Regions from separate parts of the Shinella sp. genome, predicted to be linked through region 1. Evidence: predicted binding sites of a transcription regulator. Region 1 holds the regulator's gene; each other region holds the start of a gene.

The links. The regulator PhoB, encoded in region 1, activates phosphate uptake and scavenging genes when phosphate is short. The targets are predictions, from matches to a motif close to TGTCATNNANCTGTCAT.
Region 2: ACT6VE_RS14785 (DUF2794 domain-containing protein) is a predicted target of PhoB. The motif match lies at 2,272-2,288, and genes of this name have one in related genera.
Region 3: ACT6VE_RS04260 (UDP-2,3-diacylglucosamine diphosphatase) is a predicted target of PhoB. The motif match lies at 1,684-1,700, and genes of this name have one in related genera.
Region 4: ACT6VE_RS04205 (LTA synthase family protein) is a predicted target of PhoB. The motif match lies at 2,656-2,672, and genes of this name have one in related genera.

Annotation. Positions count from the first base shown of each region.
Region 1 covers NZ_JBQVPI010000009.1:185,747-190,337, forward strand. Annotated here, with positions in the region: gene pstA (phosphate ABC transporter permease PstA) at 1-1,141, shown strand, start outside; gene pstB (phosphate ABC transporter ATP-binding protein PstB) at 1,156-1,971, shown strand; gene phoU (phosphate signaling complex protein PhoU) at 2,079-2,807, shown strand; gene phoB (phosphate regulon transcriptional regulator PhoB) at 2,822-3,505, shown strand; gene ACT6VE_RS18435 (GcrA family cell cycle regulator) at 3,641-4,177, opposite strand.
Region 2 covers NZ_JBQVPI010000007.1:57,691-62,281, forward strand. Annotated here, with positions in the region: gene pyc (pyruvate carboxylase) at 1-1,144, shown strand, start outside; gene ACT6VE_RS14780 (GNAT family N-acetyltransferase) at 1,320-1,871, shown strand; gene ACT6VE_RS14785 (DUF2794 domain-containing protein) at 1,877-2,251, opposite strand; gene ACT6VE_RS14790 (DUF1223 domain-containing protein) at 2,588-3,349, opposite strand; gene acnA (aconitate hydratase AcnA) at 3,523-4,591, opposite strand, start outside.
Region 3 covers NZ_JBQVPI010000001.1:903,803-908,393, forward strand. Annotated here, with positions in the region: gene ACT6VE_RS04255 (NADP-dependent malic enzyme) at 1-1,543, opposite strand, end outside; gene ACT6VE_RS04260 (UDP-2,3-diacylglucosamine diphosphatase) at 1,779-2,615, shown strand; gene ACT6VE_RS04265 (MFS transporter) at 2,722-3,945, shown strand; gene dgcA (N-acetyl-D-Glu racemase DgcA) at 3,915-4,591, opposite strand, start outside.
Region 4 covers NZ_JBQVPI010000001.1:890,188-894,778, reverse strand. Annotated here, with positions in the region: gene ACT6VE_RS04215 (TolB family protein) at 1-628, opposite strand, end outside; gene ACT6VE_RS04210 (NAD+ synthase) at 632-2,311, opposite strand; gene ACT6VE_RS04205 (LTA synthase family protein) at 2,714-4,591, shown strand, end outside.

The DNA.
Region 1 (4,591 bases):
CACCGCATTCCAGCAGTCGATGATCACCATTCCGGTCGAATTCTCGGAACAGATCATCGACAAGAACAATGAGCGCGCCACCAATCCGCAGAAGCTGGTCTCGGCCAACTATCCGGTCGTTGCCCGCAATGCGCTCGCCAAGGTGCTCGGCGTCAGCGAAGACGACCGCGCTGGCCTCAAGGCGGTTAACGGCATGATTTCGGATAGCGTCCGCGTTCAGCTGCGTGACCTCATCACGGCCAATCCGGCGCTCATCGGCACCACGCAGACGGTGACGTTCCTCGCGCACGGCGATCTCGACTCGGCCTTCAAAGGGCAGATCGATCTCTCCGTCGCGGAGAGCAACCGCAAGATCTCCGACAAGCAGCTCGGCTGGATGAACCAGCTTGCTGAAAGCGGCGTGCTCGCCAAGCACTTCAACACCGGCATCTTCGTCAACGGCGCATCGAGCCGTCCGGAAGCCGCCGGCGTCGGCGTCGCGGCCGTCGGCTCGCTCTACATGATGCTGATCGTGCTCGCGCTGTCGCTGCCGATCGGTGTCGCCGCCTCGATCTATCTCGAGGAGTTCGCCCCGAAGAACCGCTTCACCGACCTTATCGAGGTGAACATCAACAACCTCGCCGCGGTGCCGTCGATCGTCTACGGTCTGCTCGGTCTCGCCGTCTTCGTCAACTTCGCGGGCTTCCCGCGCTCGGCAGCCCTCGTCGGCGGCCTGGTGCTGACCCTGATGACGCTGCCGACGATCATCATCGCGACCCGCGCGGCCCTGAAAGCCGTGCCGCCGTCGATCCGCGCTGCGGCGCTGGGCCTCGGCGCCTCGAAGATGCAGACCGTGTTCCACCACGTCCTGCCGCTCGCCATGCCGGGCATCCTGACCGGCACGATCATCGGCCTCGCCCACGCGCTCGGCGAAACCGCACCGCTGCTGCTTATCGGCATGGTGGCCTTCGTCGCGGATATTCCGTCCACGCCGATGGATCCCGCAACGGCCCTTCCGGTGCAGATCTACATGTGGGCGAACGAGGCTGAGCGCGCCTTCGTTGAGCGTACATCGGGAGCGATCATCATCCTCCTCATCTTCCTCATCCTCATGAATGTGGGTGCAATCCTGTTGCGCCGCCGTTTTGAACGGCGCTGGTAGAAGGTTATAGACAGATGAACATCATGTCAGAAGCAGCAGTCGAGAAAGCGCTGGACAAGAAAATGAACGACATTTCCTACAAGATGATCGGCAAGGACGTTTCGGTCTATTACAGCGACAAGCGCGCCCTATACGACGTCAACCTGAACGTTCGTGAAAACACAGTGACTGCGCTCATCGGCCCGTCGGGCTGTGGCAAGTCGACGTTCCTGCGCACGCTGAACCGCATGAACGACACGATCGAAGGCTGCCGCGTCACCGGCCGCATCACGCTTGATACGGACGACATCTACGACCCGAACATCGACGTCGTGGAACTGCGCGCCCGCGTCGGCATGGTGTTCCAGAAGCCGAACCCCTTCCCGAAGTCGATCTACGAAAATGTCGCCTACGGCCCGCGCATCCACGGCCTCGCCAAGACGAAGCCGGACATGGATGCCATCGTCGAAAAGAGCCTGCAGAAGGCCGGCCTGTGGAACGAGGTGAAGGATCGCCTGCAGGAGGGCGGAACCGGCCTCTCCGGCGGCCAGCAGCAGCGCCTGTGCATCGCGCGTGCCGTCGCCGTCAGCCCGGAAGTCATCCTGATGGATGAGCCGTGCTCGGCGCTCGACCCGATCGCGACCGCCAAGGTCGAGGAACTGATCCATGAGCTGCGCGCCAACTTCACGATCGTTATCGTGACGCACTCGATGCAGCAGGCGGCCCGCGTCTCGCAGCGCACCGCCATGTTCCACCTCGGCAATCTCGTCGAGGAGAACGACACCGACAAGATGTTCACCAACCCGGACGACCAGCGCACGCAGGACTACATCATGGGCCGCTTCGGCTGACGCCTCCGGCGTCGCCAAGTACCCAAGCAATTCCAGCAAAAGTGTGAAACGGTTTTGCGTTCGGAATTGCGTCAAACGAAGAACCCGAGCGCATTAAGGACAGAACCATGTCATCGACCCATATCGTCTCGATTTACGACGAAGAACTGAAATACCTCTCCCGCCGCATCTCCGAGATGGGCGGCACGGCCGAGCAGATGGTGGCGGATGCCGTCCGGGCCCTGGTTGCCACCGATGGCGCCCTGGCGCAGAAGGTCATTTCCGAGGACGTCATCCTCGACACTGCCGAGCGCCAGATCAACGAGAAGGCGATCGTCACGATCGCCAAGCGCCAGCCGATGGCGGCGGATCTGCGCGAAATCATGGGCGCCATCCGCATCGCGGCCGAACTGGAGCGCGTCGGCGACCTTGGCAAGAACACCGCCAAGCGCGTTATCGCCGTGCAGAGCTCGGGCATGCCGCGCAAGCTCACCCGTGGTCTCGAGCATCTCGCGGAACTCGCGCTGATGCAGCTGAAAGAAGTCCTCGACGTCTACGCGACCCGCTCGATCGAGAAGGCCAAGGCCATCCGCGAGCGCGACGACGAGATCGACGCGATCTACACATCGCTGTTCCGCGAACTCCTGACCTACATGATGGAAGATCCGCGCAACATCACGCCCTGCACGCATCTGCTGTTCTGCGCCAAGAACATCGAGCGCATTGGCGACCACGCGACCAACATTGCGGAAACCATCTACTATATGGCGACCGGCTCGCAGCCCGAGGGTGAGCGCCCGAAGGACGACACCACGACGTCGGTTGTCACTGCCGACGTTACCGACGCCTCCGAGTAAGGAGTTTCACCTCCATGGTGCCCAGAATTGCCGTCGTCGAAGACGAGGAAGCGCTCAGCGTCCTCCTGCGCTACAATCTCGAGGCCGAAGGTTTTGAGGTCGATACGATCCTGAACGGTGACGAGGCCGAGATGCGCCTGCAGGAGCGACTGCCGGACCTTCTCATCCTCGATTGGATGCTGCCGGGCGTTTCGGGCATCGAGCTGTGCCGGCGGCTGCGCCAGCGCCCCGAAACCGAGCGCCTGCCGATCATCATGCTGACGGCACGCGGCGAGGAGAGCGAGCGCGTACGTGGGCTCGCGACCGGCGCCGACGACTATGTCGTCAAGCCGTTCTCGACGCCGGAGCTTGTCGCCCGCGTTCGCGCCATGTTGCGCCGCGCAAAGCCCGAGGTCGTCTCGACGGTGCTGCGCTGCGGCGATATCGAACTCGACCGCGAGACGCACCGCGTGCACCGGCGCACTCGCGAAGTCCGCCTCGGCCCGACGGAGTTCCGCCTGCTGGAGTTCCTGATGACCTCGCCCGGCCGCGTCTTCTCGCGCTCGCAGCTTCTCGATGGCGTCTGGGGCCATGACATCTATGTCGACGAACGCACCGTCGACGTGCATGTCGGGCGCCTGCGCAAGGCGCTCAATTTCGCCAACATGCAGGACGTCATCCGCACGGTCCGCGGCGCCGGCTACTCGCTGGAAACCTGAGAAAAACGTTTCCTCCCAAGGACGGAAATGGGCCTTTCGGGGCCTGTTTGCGTTTTTGGGGGCCGTACGCGCCCTTCGTCAGCACAAAAGAAAGGGCCCTTCCGGGCCCTCATCGCATTCAGCTTTTCGTTTCGGCTAGCGCATCCGGCGCCGTTCAGCCGAAGGCTGGTAGGCGAGGCGCTGGTGGTAGGTGCAGTAGGGCGAGTTGTCCGGGGACTCATTGCCGCAGAAGTGGAAGTCGTCGTTCAGCGGGTCGCCGATCGGCCATTTGCAGGTGCGCTCGGTCAGCTCGGTCAGTTCCAGCTTCCGCGACATCGGCACAACCGTCTTGTTGCCGTTGGCGGGAACCGGAAGCTGCTCGATCTGCGCGTCGAAACCGGCGTCGATATCTTCCTTGGCGATGATCATGCCGGCCGGGCGCGTTGCTACGCGAGCGGGGACCGGACGGGCCGCGAAGTTCGACGGCCGCGGCGCTGCAACGACGGGGCGCTTCGGACGGGTGGCGCTTGGTGTGCCGCCGGCTTTCGCACGGCCCGGCAAATTCAGCCGGTGCACTTTGCCGATGACAGCGTTGCGGCTGACGCCGCCGAGCTGCGCAGCGATCTGGCTCGCGCTCAGGCCTTCGCTCCAGAGCTTCGTGAGTTTCTCGACCCGCTCGTCTGTCCAGTTCATCTTCTCGTCTCCGTTCGACGTTCGCAATGTGGGAATCCCTCATCGCGTTCCGGACAGGTCCGGAATTTGAACGCCCTAACTCTTTTGGTGACTAGTTCCGCCGCATGCAGTCTAGTAATTGGTCTTTAACCTAGAGTTCGGGGGACTCTGTGACAAGAGTCGCGGGAATCGGTGCGAATCGATTTCGTAGTTTTCCCCAACTTGCTGCCCTGGTGTGACTCAAGAGCGACACCTTGCGCGCGTATCGTGAATCCTCACGTTGCGGTAGGTTCAGCGGCATTTCAGACGCGCATTTCATTGACATTGCAGGGGGAAATGCCGATAGTGCAGCATGCCGCCGAAAGGCGGTTTTTGATTTTTCTGGAGCCTGGAAAAGTCAAGTCGTAAACGAGTTTTTCCGCATCTCTTTTCGGA
Region 2 (4,591 bases), on a different contig from region 1:
AATGGATGCGCTGTCCGGCAACACCTCGCAGCCCTGCCTCGGCTCGATCGTCGAGGCCCTGAAGGGCACGGAGCGCGATCCGGGCCTCGATCCGGCATGGATTCGCCGCATTTCCTTCTACTGGGAAGCCGTGCGCTACCAGTACGCCGCCTTCGAAAGCGACCTCAAGGGGCCGGCGTCCGAAGTCTACCTGCATGAAATGCCGGGCGGCCAGTTCACCAACCTCAAGGAACAGGCCCGCTCGCTCGGGCTTGAGACCAAGTGGCACAAGGTCGCCCAGGCCTATGCCGACGCCAACCAGATGTTCGGCGATATTGTCAAGGTGACGCCATCCTCCAAGGTGGTGGGCGACATGGCGCTGATGATGGTCAGCCAGGACCTGACGGTCGCGGACGTCGAGAACCCGTCGAAGGACGTCTCCTTCCCGGACTCGGTCGTCTCGATGCTGAAGGGTGACCTCGGCCAGCCCCCGGGCGGCTGGCCGCAGGCACTGCAGAAGAAGGCACTGAAGGGCGAGGCGCCCTATACCGCCGTGCCAGGTTCGCTGCTGCCGCCGGCCGATCTCGATGCCGAGCGTAAAACCATCGAGGACAAGCTGGAGCGCAAGGTCGACGACTTCGAGTTCGCCTCCTACCTGATGTATCCGAAGGTCTTCACGGACTACGCGCTCGCGGCCGATACCTACGGTCCTGTGAGCATCCTGCCGACGCCGGCCTATTTCTACGGCCTTTCGCCCGGCGAGGAACTGTCGCCGGAACTGGAAAAGGGCGTCTCGCTCGTCATCCTGCACCAGGCGCAGAGTGAGCCGGATACGCAGGGCATGGTGAAGGTGTTCTTCGAGCTGAACGGCCAGCCGCGCCTCATCAAGGTTCCGGACCGCAACCGCGCTGCGACGTCGACGGCCCGCCGCAAGGCGGACATCGCCAACGCCACCCATCTCGGTGCGCCGATGCCGGGCGTCATCTCGACGGTCTCGGTCTCGGCCGGCCAGTCGGTCAAGGCCGGCGACGTGCTGCTCTCCATTGAGGCGATGAAGATGGAAACGGCGCTGCATGCGGAAAAGGACGGCACGGTCTCGGAAGTGCTGGTGAAGGCCGGTGACCAGATCGACGCCAAGGACCTGCTCATCGTCTACGGCGCCTGAGCGGCCCATACCTCACCTTCGTCATCCTCGGGTCGAGACCGGGAATGACGTCGTGGTGGCAAAGGCTTTTCGACAAACCGGGGGGATGGGGTAACCCCATCCCCTTTTTGATCTTGCTTTCCGGGAAGGCCGGACGCAAAACGCGGCGGAATTGTCATACAAACGTGGGCTTTCCATGAGCTTCGTCATCCGCACCGCCGATCCCGGCGATATTGCTGCCTTCACAGAAATCTACCGCGAATCCGTGCTGAACGGGGTGGCGAGCTACGAGGTCGACCCGCCGTCGCTTGACGAGATGGGAACGCGCTTCAAGTCGATCACCGACAAGGGCTACCCCTATATCGTGGCAATCGAGCAGACCGGTCTCATTCTCGGCTATGCCTACGCATCGGCCTTCCGCACGCGACCGGCCTATCGCTGGCTCGTCGAGGATTCGGTCTATCTGGCGCCGGAAGCGCGTGGCAAGGGCGTCGGCAAGGCGTTGCTGGCGGAATTGATCCGCCGCTGCACGGATCTCGGCTTCCGCCAGATGGTGGCCGTCATCGGCGGCGCACACCCCGCCTCCATCGCCGTGCACAGCGCGGCCGGCTTCGAACATTCAGGCCGCATGACGGCAACCGGCTTCAAGCACGGGCGCTGGCTGGATACGGTGTTCATGCAGCGCGCGCTCGGCGAGGGCGCCGGCACGGAGCCGTCTACGCAGGATTATCCGGGAACGATGGCGTAAAGCCGCTACGTCTCGATGAGCCGCAGGGCCTTGTCGAACACCTTGAGAACCTGGCTCAACTCGTGGCCGCGTTTCAGGATGGTGCCGTGCTGGTTGATGACGCTGTAGGCGCCCTGCTTGGCGGTGAGCTTGGGGGTTTTTTCGACACGGTAGAGCGGCATTTCGCCCGAACGCTTGAAGATGGAGAACACCGCCTTCTCGCGCATATGGTCGATGGCGTAGTCGCGCCATTCGCCCTCGCCGACCATGCGGCCGTAGACCCGAAGGATTGCGTCGAGCTCCCGTCGATGGAACGTTATGGGCAGCGGATCCTTGCTGCTCCTGTATTCCCTGAGGTCGACCACGCCATTGGAAGCCTGCAAATCCGGCTGATCAGTCATCGAATCTCCGCACCTCGTCTGTGACGGCGAGGTGACAGTGTGCCTGACCGGAGCCGAAATGCAAGGCGGATGGGCCGAGACTTGCGTTTTCGCAAAAATCGACTTCGCCGCATTTCAGACAAACAGACGCCCAAATTTGCAGCGAGAGTTCGCCAGTCGCAGCCCATGCCTGCCTGCTGCCTTGTGCGGGAAGCCGGTTTGGTAGGGCGAGCGCCTGTCGAAGTTGCCCTGTATTCCGTTGCCGGTAACTTCGTCTTGGTCCGGTCCGTGTTTCTTCGAACCCTCAAGCCCCAGCCCCTCGAAGAAACCGGACCGGGCCTCCCCCCAAGGGGGAATTTACCGAGACTTCTTGTCGCCCGTCAGCACCGTCGCGCCCAGAATGGCGCCGGGCGTATCGGCTGTCTGCATGCGCTGGATAAGCACGGCGCAGCCGCCGGACTTCTTTTTCTTCTTCAGCATGTCGGCCGGCAGCACCAGGTTGGTCTCCTTGCCTTCCCACATGCCGATCGTTTCCATGTCGGTCACGGCGTGCCAGTAGTTGACCGTCTTGCCGAGATTCTCGCCCTTGTCGATGTTGATCGTGCGCTCGCGCTCGAAATAGGCGATGACGATATTGGCCTTGCCTTCGCCGGGGCCGACGCGGATGCGCAATTCGTCGTTCTTGACCTCGACGTCGACCGGCACCGTCAGCCCCTTGCCCTCGTCGGGCATGGCACCGATGCGCGAGCGGATGCCCGAAATATCCGCACCGTTGATGTGCTCGCGGCCGTTCAACACGGCCTGCGGCGTGTAGACGCCATTGCGGCCGAACATGCGGGCATAGGCATATTGCCGGTCGGTATTGTCCTTGGAAGCGAGCGTGTCCGCCCAGCCGAGATAGTTCCAGTAGTCGACATGGTAGGAGAGCGCCACGACCTCGCCTTCACGGGCAAGCGTTTCGAGCGCCTTGTCGGCCGGCGGGCAGGAGGAACAGCCCTGGCTGGTGAAGAGTTCGACGACACCCTTGGGCTTCGTTATTTCCTGCGCATGCGCAGCCCCTGTGCCGGCTCCCAACGCGAGCAGGATCGCCAGACAATCCAGTATGTGCGGTCTCGGCATGATCATTTCCAATGGAGCGCCGGCAATGCCAGCCTGTTGAGCCCGTCATACGCGCTTGCCGGTTCAACAGGAAGTCACGATGGAGTGAGCTTCATAGCGGAGAAAAAGGCTCCGGAAAACGAAAAATGCCGGGGTTTTGGCCCCGGCATTTCGTGTTTTGACGTTGAAATCGATCAGGCGGCGAGGTCGCGCAGAACGGTCTGCAGGATGCCGCCATTGTTCATGTAGGTGACTTCGTCGAGCGTATCGATGCGGCAAAGCAGCGGAACCTCCTTCACCGTGCCGTCGGCATAGGTGATCTTGGCGATCTTCTTCTCGCGCGGCTTTATGTCGCCTTCCAGGCCCTCGATCGTGACGACTTCGTCGCCCTTGAGGTCGAGCGACGCCCAGGTCGTGCCTTCTTCGAAGACGAAGGGCACGATGCCCATGCCGACGAGGTTGGAGCGGTGGATGCGCTCGAAGGACTGTGCCACCACGGCCTTGACGCCGAGCAGGTTGGTGCCCTTGGCCGCCCAGTCGCGCGACGAACCGTTGCCGTATTCGACGCCGGCGAAGATGACGAGCGGAACGCCCTCGGCCTTGTACTTCATGGCCGCGTCGTAAATCGACATCTCTTCCTTCGTCGGATAGTGGATCGTGTAGCCACCTTCCTTGCCGTTCGGGCCGAGCATGTGGTTGCGGATGCGGATATTGGCGAAGGTGCCACGCATCATCACTTCATGGTTGCCGCGGCGCGTGCCGTACTGGTTGAAGTCGGCAACGGCAACGCCGTTGTCCGTCAGGTAGGCACCGGCTGGAGACGCGGCCTTGATCGAACCGGCAGGCGAAATGTGGTCGGTGGTGATCTTGTCGCCGAACAGGCCGAGGACGCGCGCACCCTCGATGTTCTTGAGGCCCGAGCCGGTCTTGCCCATGCCGACGAAGTAGGGCGGGTTCTGCACATAGGTCGAGTGGTCGTCCCAGGCATAGGTCTGGCCTTCCGGCACCTGCACGGCCTGCCAGTTCTCGTCGCCCTTGAACACGTCGGCATACTTTGCCGCATAGAGCGCGCGGGTGACGTATTTCAGGATGTATTCCTGGATTTCCTGCGAGGTCGGCCAGATGTCCTTGAGGTAGACCGGGTTGCCATCCTGGTCTTCGCCGAGCGGCTCCGTCGTCAGGTCCTTCTGGACCGAACCGGCGAGCGCGTAGGCGACGACGAGCGGCGGCGAGGCGAGGTAGTTCGCCTGCACGTCCGGCGAA
Region 3 (4,591 bases), on a different contig from region 1:
CCGGGTTCACCACCTCGAAATCGACGGTCGGGCGCACACGCAGGCCATACCGCTTGAGGCGCGCTTCGATGATGTGCGGGCGGCCGATGAGGATCGGCTTGGCGATATCCTCTTCCAGCAGCACCTGGGCGGCGCGCAGCACGCGCTCGTCCTCGCCTTCGGCGAAGATCACGCGTTTCTTTTCTGCCTTCTTCGCGGCGGCGAAGATCGGCTTCATGATGAAGCCCGAGCGCCAGACGAAGCGGTTCAACTGATCGAGATAGGCGTCGAAATCGGTTATCGGGCGCGTGGCAACGCCGGTTTCCGCCGCCGCACGGGCAACGGCCGGCGCGATGCGCAGGATGAGGCGCTGGTCGAAGGGCGAGGGGATCAGGTAGTTCGGGCCAAAGCTCGGCGTGTCGCCGGAATAGGCGCGGGCGGCAACGTCCGACACTTCCTCGCGGGCAAGCGCTGCGATCGCCCGGACCGCCGCCATCTTCATCTCCTCGTTGATCGTGCGCGCACCGCAATCGAGCGCGCCGCGGAAGATGTAGGGGAAGCAGAGGACGTTGTTGACCTGGTTGGGGAAGTCCGAGCGGCCGGTGCAGATCATCGCGTCAGGGCGGGCGGCGCGCGCTTCTTCCGGCATGATTTCCGGCGTCGGGTTGGCGAGCGCCATGATCAACGGCCGTTCGGCCATGCGGGCGAGCAGTTCCGGCTTCAGGACACCGGCGGCCGAAAGGCCGAGGAAGACGTCGGCGCCGTCGATGCTTTCGGAAAGCTGGCGCTTGTCCGTCTCCTGTGCATAAACGTCCTTCCATCGGTCCATCAGCACTTCGCGGCCCTTGTAGACGAGGCCTTCGAGATCGTGCACCCAGATGTTCTCGACCTTGGCGCCGAGCACGACGAGCTGGTTGAGGCAGGCGAGTGCCGCGGCGCCGGCCCCGGAGGCGACGATCTTGGCGTCAGCCAGGGCTTTTCCAGCCAGTTCCAGACCGTTCAGCACTGCGGCGGCGACGATGATCGCCGTGCCATGCTGGTCGTCGTGGAAGACGGGGATGTCCATCTTTTCGCGCAGCTGGCGTTCGACTTCAAAACATTCCGGCGCCTTGATGTCTTCCAGGTTGATGCCGCCGAAGGTCGGCTCCAGCGCCGAGACAACGCTGACCATCTCGTCGACGGTCGGTGCGTCGATCTCGATGTCGAACACGTCGATGCCGGCGAATTTCTTGAAGAGGACCGCTTTGCCTTCCATCACCGGCTTGGAAGCGAGGGGGCCGATATTGCCGAGGCCGAGAACAGCCGTGCCGTTCGATACGACGGCGACGAGGTTGGCGCGCGCCGTATAGTCGGCGGCCGTGCTCGGATCGTCGCGGATGGCAAGACACGGGGCAGCCACGCCGGGTGAATAGGCGAGCGCCAGGTCGCGCTGGTTGCCGAGCGGCTTGGTGGCAGTGATCTCGAGCTTGCCGGGGCGGGGGTAACGGTGGAAGAAGAGGGCCTGTTGGTCGATGTCGCCGCTTGCCGGACCGTCCTGCGTCCTCGATTTATCACCCGTGCTCATAGTGCTCCCTGCCATATGCTGTTTTCGTTGCGGCCATTCCTGACACGAAACCGCCGCGACGTGAAGTTTTCGGAACATTCCATAAAGCCGCATTCATCGACCTGTGCAATGCCTATTTGCGGATCGAAAATGCATAGGTGTGTCATCAATCTGAAACAGGAGTCTGGTTTTCAACGGTATGAAAGCCGCCCTTCATGACGATGTTCGCGGCGGCCGGCCACCCGGAGAACCACGCATGACTGTGACCCCCGCTGACCCGAACATTCGCTACTTCCGTACGCTGTTCATCTCGGACGTGCATCTGGGATCGAAGGCAGCCAAGGCGGACTTTCTGATCGACTTCCTGCGGCATCATGAAGCGGAGACGATCGTGCTCGTCGGCGACATCGTCGACGGCTGGCGCCTGAAGCGCAACTGGTACTGGCCGCAGGCCTTCAATGATGTGACCCAAAAACTCCTGCGCAAGGCGCGCAAGGGCACGCGCATCATCTACATCCCCGGCAACCATGACGAATTCCTGCGCGAGTTCCCAGGCACCCATTTCGGCGGCGTCGAGGTGGCGGAGCGCATCATTCATGAAGCGGCCGATGGCAAGCGCTACCTCGTGCTGCATGGCGACGAATTCGACGTCGTCGTGCGCCATGCCCGCGTCGTCGCCTATCTCGGCGACTGGGCCTATGATGCAGCCATCGCCATCAACGTCGTATTCGCCGCCGTCCGCCGCCGGCTCGGCCTGCCAGACTGGTCCTTCTCGTCCTGGGCCAAGCAGCAGGTGAAATCGGCGGTGAATTTCATCGGCGAGTTCCAGAAGGTCGTCGTCGAAGAGGCGCGACGCAACGACGCCGACGGTGTCATCTGCGGGCACATCCACCACGCCGTCATCACCGAGATCGACGGCATCCGCTACATCAACAGCGGCGATTGGGTGGAGAGCTGCACGGCGATCGCCGAGCATCATGATGGCGAGATGGAGCTGATCACCTGGCAGAAGCTCGCAACGACGCCTGCGGAAGTGATTCCGGTGTCGCGCCAGATGCTGGCGATGGAGGCCCGCGAGCCGGAGGCCGCATAGTCGGCTTTCACAAACTGGGCATTGTCGGCAAAGGGCAGAAATAGCGGATTGGCGTACGTACATCGGCGTGATAGAGCCGAGGCGTTCCAACGCAGGTTCCCCGCCAATGACCGCCCCTTCCGGGTTTTCCGTGACCGCCGGCGCGCCGCCGTATTTCGCCGCGCGCATCGCCCTTGTTTTCTGCGCGCCGATGATGGTCAACGGCATTGCGCTGCCGTTTTTTCCGGTCTGGCTGGAAACGCTGAAGATGAGCGATTTCCAGATCGGCATCGTGCTTGCCGTGCCGATGTTCGTGCGCGTCTTCACCGCGCCCATTGCCGGCGTGGTGGCCGACCGGCTCGGCGAGCGCTCGATCGTGCTCATCTGGTCGGGCGTGCTGTCGCTGGTGACGGCGGTCGCGCTGTTTGCGACCGGGTCTTTCTGGCCGATATTGCTGCTCTATACGCTCCAGGGCGCGGTCTACTCCCCCTATGTGCCGATTACCGAGGCGATCATGCTTTCCGGCGTGCGGCGCTGGAATTTCGATTACGGCAAGATGCGGCTCTGGGGCTCGCTCGCCTTTGTCGTGGCGACGATGGTCGGCGGCTGGCTCGCCGGGCTGTTCGGCGGTGCCATGGTGCTTCCCGCGATGGCCGTTGCCTTCGTCCTGACTGTGCTCGCCGCGTTGATTGCGCCGAAAACCGGCAAGCCGCGCCGCCCGTCACCCATTGCGGCCGTGGCGACGATGCCGACGAAAAGCACATTGCGCCTATGGGATGTGCAGCTCCTGATGATTGGCGGCTCGCTTGTCAGTGCAAGTCACGCGATGCTTTTCGCGTTTTCGGCAATCTATTGGCAGAAAATGGGGTTCAGCGGCACCGATGTGGGCATTCTTTGGAGTGCCGGCGTTCTCGCCGAAGTGGTCATGTTTGTCTTTTCCGTGCAACTGCGCCGGCGGTTTAATCTGTGGTCCATGATGACGCTCGGCTGTGCCGTCGCCGTCGTCCGGTGGGCGCTCTTTCCTATCGAAATGTCATTTACCGGTTATCTCGTGCTGCAGTGCCTGCATGCCTTTACCTATGCGATCATCCACATGAGCCTGCAAAGCCGGCTCGTGGAGCGTGTCGCAGAGGAGCAGGAGGGTGCCGCGCAAGGGCTCTACTTCTTCTACAACGGCATCTTCATGGCCATCGCCACGTTCGCCTCCGGCTATGTCTTCAGCTGGTATGGCGTGAGCGGCTTCTATTTGATGTCGGCGGTCGCTGCGGCTGGCCTTGTCTGCGTCGTGGCCGGCCGGTTTGTTGCTCCGCGCCCGGACATTCAGCCCCAGAGTGTGGCTTCCGGCGGATAGACGTCCGAGCCCTCGTAGTGGAGGCCGGGCTCCCGGTCCCGGGCAAGCAGCAGAGGGCCGTCGAGATCGACGAAATCGGCGCCCTGCGCGAGTAGCATGGCCGGCGCCATGCCAAGCGAGGTGCCGACCATGCAGCCCACCATGATCTTCAGGCCGTGCTCCTTGGCCGCCTCGCGCAGCATCAGTGCCTCCGTCAGCCCGCCGGCCTTGTCGAGCTTGATGTTGATCGCATCATAGCGGTCGGCGAGCTTTGCCACATCCGCCGTCCGGTGCACGCTCTCGTCGGCGCAGACGAGGATGGGGCGGGCATGGTCGCGGAGCGCCGAATCATTATCGGCGGCAAGCGGTTGTTCCACCAGCGCAATGCGCGCCTCGGCGCAGATCGAAAAATGATAGGCGAGATTTTCCGGCGTCCAGCCTTCGTTGGCATCGAGGATGATGGCGCTTTCCGGCGCCCCGGCGCGGACCGCACGGATGCGTTCGGCATCGTCGGCGGTGCCGACCTTGACCTTCAGCAGCGGACGCCACGCATGTTCCGCTGCCTGGCGCTGCATCGCCTCCGGTTCACCGAGCGAAAGCGTATAGGCGGTGACGAGTTTTTGCGGGGCGGCGGTGTTGATCACCTGCCAGGTCGGCACGCCGGAGA
Region 4 (4,591 bases), on a different contig from region 1:
TCCTGCCGTCCGGCGAAGGATGCGGGAACCAGTCGCCATAGGGGCTGTCGGTGATGCGCGTCGGCTCGCTGCCGTCCGGGCGCACGCGCCAGATCTGCATGCGGCCGGTGCGGCTGGAGTTGAAATAGATCCATTCTCCATCCGAAGAGTAATCCGGCCCGTCATTGCGGCCTTCGCCGAAGGTCAGACGCCGCTCCTCACCGCCTGCGACCGGAATGGTGTAGATGTCGAAGACATCGCCCCGGATGCCGCAATAGGCGAATGTTTCGCCATCCGGCGACCAGCTGTGCCAATAGGACGGCAGGTTCTGCGTCACCAGCCGCGGCGTTCCGCCCCCGGCCGGCAGCACATAGATCGCCGACTTACCGAACTCGACCTTGTCGCTGATGGCGAGCAGGCGTCCATCCCGGGAAAGCCCGTGGTCGTTGTTGCAAAGGGTCGCAAAGCCCGTATCGATCCGCACCGGCTTGCCGCCATCGAGCGGCAGCCGATAGAGCAAACCATCCCCGTTGATGATCAGGGAACGGCCGTCCCGCGAAAAATTCGGCGCCTCGACCAGTTGCTCCGTCTGCCACACGACACGCGTCTTGCCGGTGACGATGTTGTGGATCTCGACGGAGCTGCGCATAGCCTATCCCCGATCCCGGAACCGGTTGGTAATCGGGTAGCGTCGATCTCGGCCAAAATTCTTCTTGGTGATTTTGACGCCCGGTGCCGATTGCCGGCGCTTGTATTCGGCGATGTAGAGCAGGTGCTCGATGCGGTGCACGGTTGCCGCATCATGGCCACGCGCAACGATTTCCTCCGTGCTCATTTCCAGTTCGACCAGGCATTCGAGGATGTCGTCGAGCACCGGATAGGGCGGCAGCGAATCCTGATCGGTCTGGTTGGGACGCAGTTCCGCAGACGGCGCCTTGTCGATGATATTGTTGGGGATCACCTCGCCCGTCGGGCCGAGGGCACCTGGCGGCACATGCCCGTTGCGCCAGCGCGACAGCGCGTAGACCTGCATCTTGTAGAGGTCCTTGATGGGATTGAAGCCACCGTTCATGTCGCCGTAGAGCGTGGCGTAACCGACCGACATTTCCGACTTGTTGCCGGTGGTGACGACCATCGAGCCGAACTTGTTGGAGATCGCCATGAGGATCGTGCCGCGCGTACGGCTCTGCAGGTTTTCCTCCGTGATGCCCTCTTCCGTGCCTTCGAAGGTTTCCGACAGCGCGGAGAGGAAGCCCGTCACCGGCGCCTCGATCGGCACGATGTCATAACGGCAGCCAAGCAGCTTGGCGCAATCGGCCGCGTCCTTGAAAGAGTCCTTCGAGGTATAGCGGTAGGGCAGCATCACGCAGCGCACCCGCTCCTCGCCCAGCGCATCGACGGCGATCGCCGCGCAGATCGCCGAATCGATGCCGCCGGACAGGCCGAGCACGACATTCTTGAAACCGTTCTTGTTGACGTAGTCGCGGAAGCCGAGCAGGCAGGCGCGGTAATCCGCCTCCTCCTTTTCCGGAATGCGCGACATCGGCCCGCCGTCGCAGACCCAGCCCTCGCCATGCTTCTTCCAGGTGGTGAGCGCGATCGTCTCCTCGAACTGGCTCATCTGGAAAGCGAGCGTCTTGTCGGTATTGAAGGCGAAGCTCGCGCCGTCGAAGACGAGTTCATCCTGGCCGCCGAGCTGGTTGGCATAGAGCAGCGGCAGGCCGGTCTCGATGACCTGCTTCAGCGCCACCTGATGGCGGATGTCGACCTTGCCGCGATAGTAGGGCGAACCGTTCGGCGAGAGCAGGATTTCCGCACCGCTTTCCGCCAGCGTCTCGCAGACGCCGAGATCGCCCCAGATGTCCTCGCAGATCGGAATGCCGAGGCGCACGCCGCGGAAATTCACCGGTCCGGGCATGGCGCCCTGGTCGAAGACGCGCTTTTCGTCGAACTCGCCGTAGTTCGGCAGGTCCACCTTGTCGCGCACGGCGATCACCTTGCCGCCATCGAGCACGGCGACGGCATTGTAGCGGCCCGTCTCGTCCTGCCGCGGGAAGCCGATGATGACGCCGGGGCCGCCGTCTGCCGTGTCGGCAGCGAGATCGTCGATGGCGCGACGGCAGGTGTTCAGGAAAGCGGGCTTCAGCACGAGATCTTCCGGCGGGTAGCCGGAGATGAAGAGTTCCGTGAGAAGCAGAAGGTCGGCGCCTTGCCGGGCGGCATCCTCTCGGGCGGCGCGCGCCTTGGCGAGATTGGCGACGACATCACCAACCGTCGGGTTCAATTGCGCGACGGCGATGCGCAGCGTCGTCTTATCAGCCTGGGAAGTCATGTCTGCGGACCCGTTTCCTTCAGAACAATTCCAACAAAAACGTGCAGCGCTTTTGCGTCCGGAACTGTAAAAAACATAGGGACAGAGCGTTTTCGCGTTTCAGGGAAAGCGGAAAATGCCCTGGTGTCCGATCCTGCTGCCGCGTGCGGCTATCGCTCTCTCGAACGGTCGAGAAGCTCTTTAGAACATCACAAGCGCTTTGGGAATGAACCGTGATGCCGTTTCGCGTCGGCTTCGGCGCAAAACCCTCGTTTTCAGGAGTTCCGCCGGCCATTGCGGCGGTGCAACAGAGGGAACCAAAGCACGGGGAGAACGTTGCAGAAATCGTTCATCTCCTGTTCAAGATGACGTCCGTATGACAGATACACAAAACTTTTATGAAATCTGGAGACGGCCTTGGCCCTGTTCAATTCCACAGCCGTGGCGATCAATAGCACAGAAGGCCTTGCCGTCGAGGCAGGCTTTTTCGCGCGCCATGCCAAGGCGCTCGCCGTACTACGTTCGCTGGCCGTTTCCGGGCTTCTTGCACTCCTGACCGTCACCGTCATCGAATTGATCACGCGTGGCTCGGTCGAGCAGACGTGGATCTATTTCACCAATCCCGAGCAGCCCGCCTGGACCACCGCGGGCGTGTTCTTCCTGCTCTATCTCGCCATCGACGGGCTGATCGGCCGACAGCACAAGGCCGTGCTTCTGGTATCGCCGCTCGTCATGCTGATGGGTGTGATTTCGCAGCAGAAGCAGGTTTTCCTGACCGACCCACTCTACCCGACCGACCTGCTTTTCGGCCGCCAGATCATGGAATTGATGCCGGTGCTGGTGCAGGACCGGCCGTGGACCGCCGTGGGCCTGGCGCTGGCCGTTCTCGCCTCGGTCGTCGGCCTCATCAGCCTCTGGGTCTTCGCCTGGCGCCGTTTCCGGCCGCTGACCAGAAAGGAACGCCTGACGCGGCTTGCCATTGCGCTGCCGCTGCTGGCCGGCTTCGCCTCGATCATGGACTACAACGAATTCTCCTGGGTCCGTGACCGGCTAAAAGTGTTCCCGATCATGTGGGACCAGGCGGAAAACTATCGCCACAACGGCTTCATGATGGCGTTTGCCATCAACCTGCCGATGGCCAACGTACAGGCGCCCTCCGGCTACATGATCGACGCGATCGACAAGATTCCGTCAAAGCCCCTGCCGGTCGGCACCACGCACCGCTCCAAGCCAGACGTCATCGTCGTCATGAGCGAATCGTTGTGGGACCCGACGCGCCTTGAGGGCGTAAAGCTCTCGGCCGATCCGATGCCGGTGATCCGCGAAAACCAGAGCGGCGGCGTCTTCTCGCCGGAGTTCGGCGGCCTGACCGCCAATGTCGAGTTCGAGGCGCTGACCGGCTTTTCCAACGCTTTCCTGCCGACGGGCAGCATTCCCTACCAGCAGTATGTGCGCAAGCCGATCCCGTCGCTCGCCACCTTCTTCCGGGCTGAAGGCTATACCGCGCGCGCCATCCATCCGTTCTCCGGCTGGTTCTGGAACCGTTCGAGCGTCTACAAGGCCTTCGGTTTCCAGACATTCAAGGATGTCGACAAGATGCCGCCGCTCGCAAAACGCGGCAACTTCACCTCGGACGAGGCGCTGACCAAGGAGATCATCCGCCAGGCGGACATGCAGGAAGATCCGTTCTTCTTCTTCACCGTCACGCTGCAGGGCCACGGCCCCTATGACGACGGCCGCTACGCGAAGACCGACATCGACGTCGAAAGCAAGCTGGACGCGCGAGACACCCGCATGCTCGCAAGCTATGCCCAGGGCGTGAAGGAAGCGGACGGCAGCCTGAAGATGCTGATGGACTGGGCGAAGAACCGCGACCGCGAGACGATCATCGTCGTCTTCGGCGACCACCTGCCGCCGCTCAACACGGTCTACCAGAATTCCGGCTACATGCAGGGCATCACCGCCTCGCGCAAGGGCACGCCCGAGCAGATGCAGAAGGAGCATGAAACGCCCCTCGTCATCTGGTCGAACAAGACCGGCGTGGAAAAGGACGTCGGCACGATCAGCCCGGCCTTCCTCTCCTACTTCATCCTCAAGGAAGCCGGCTTCGAGCATCCCTACTACACTGGCTTCCTGGGTGCGGTGCACGACAAGCTGCGCGTCATCGACCGCTACATGCTGATCGACACCAAGGGCAAGGGCACTGCCGGCTGGGCACGCAAGAAGACGATCGACCCGCTGGTGCGCGACTTCCGTTTCCTGCAGCACGACATCATGTTCGGCAAGCAGTATGGCCTGGAA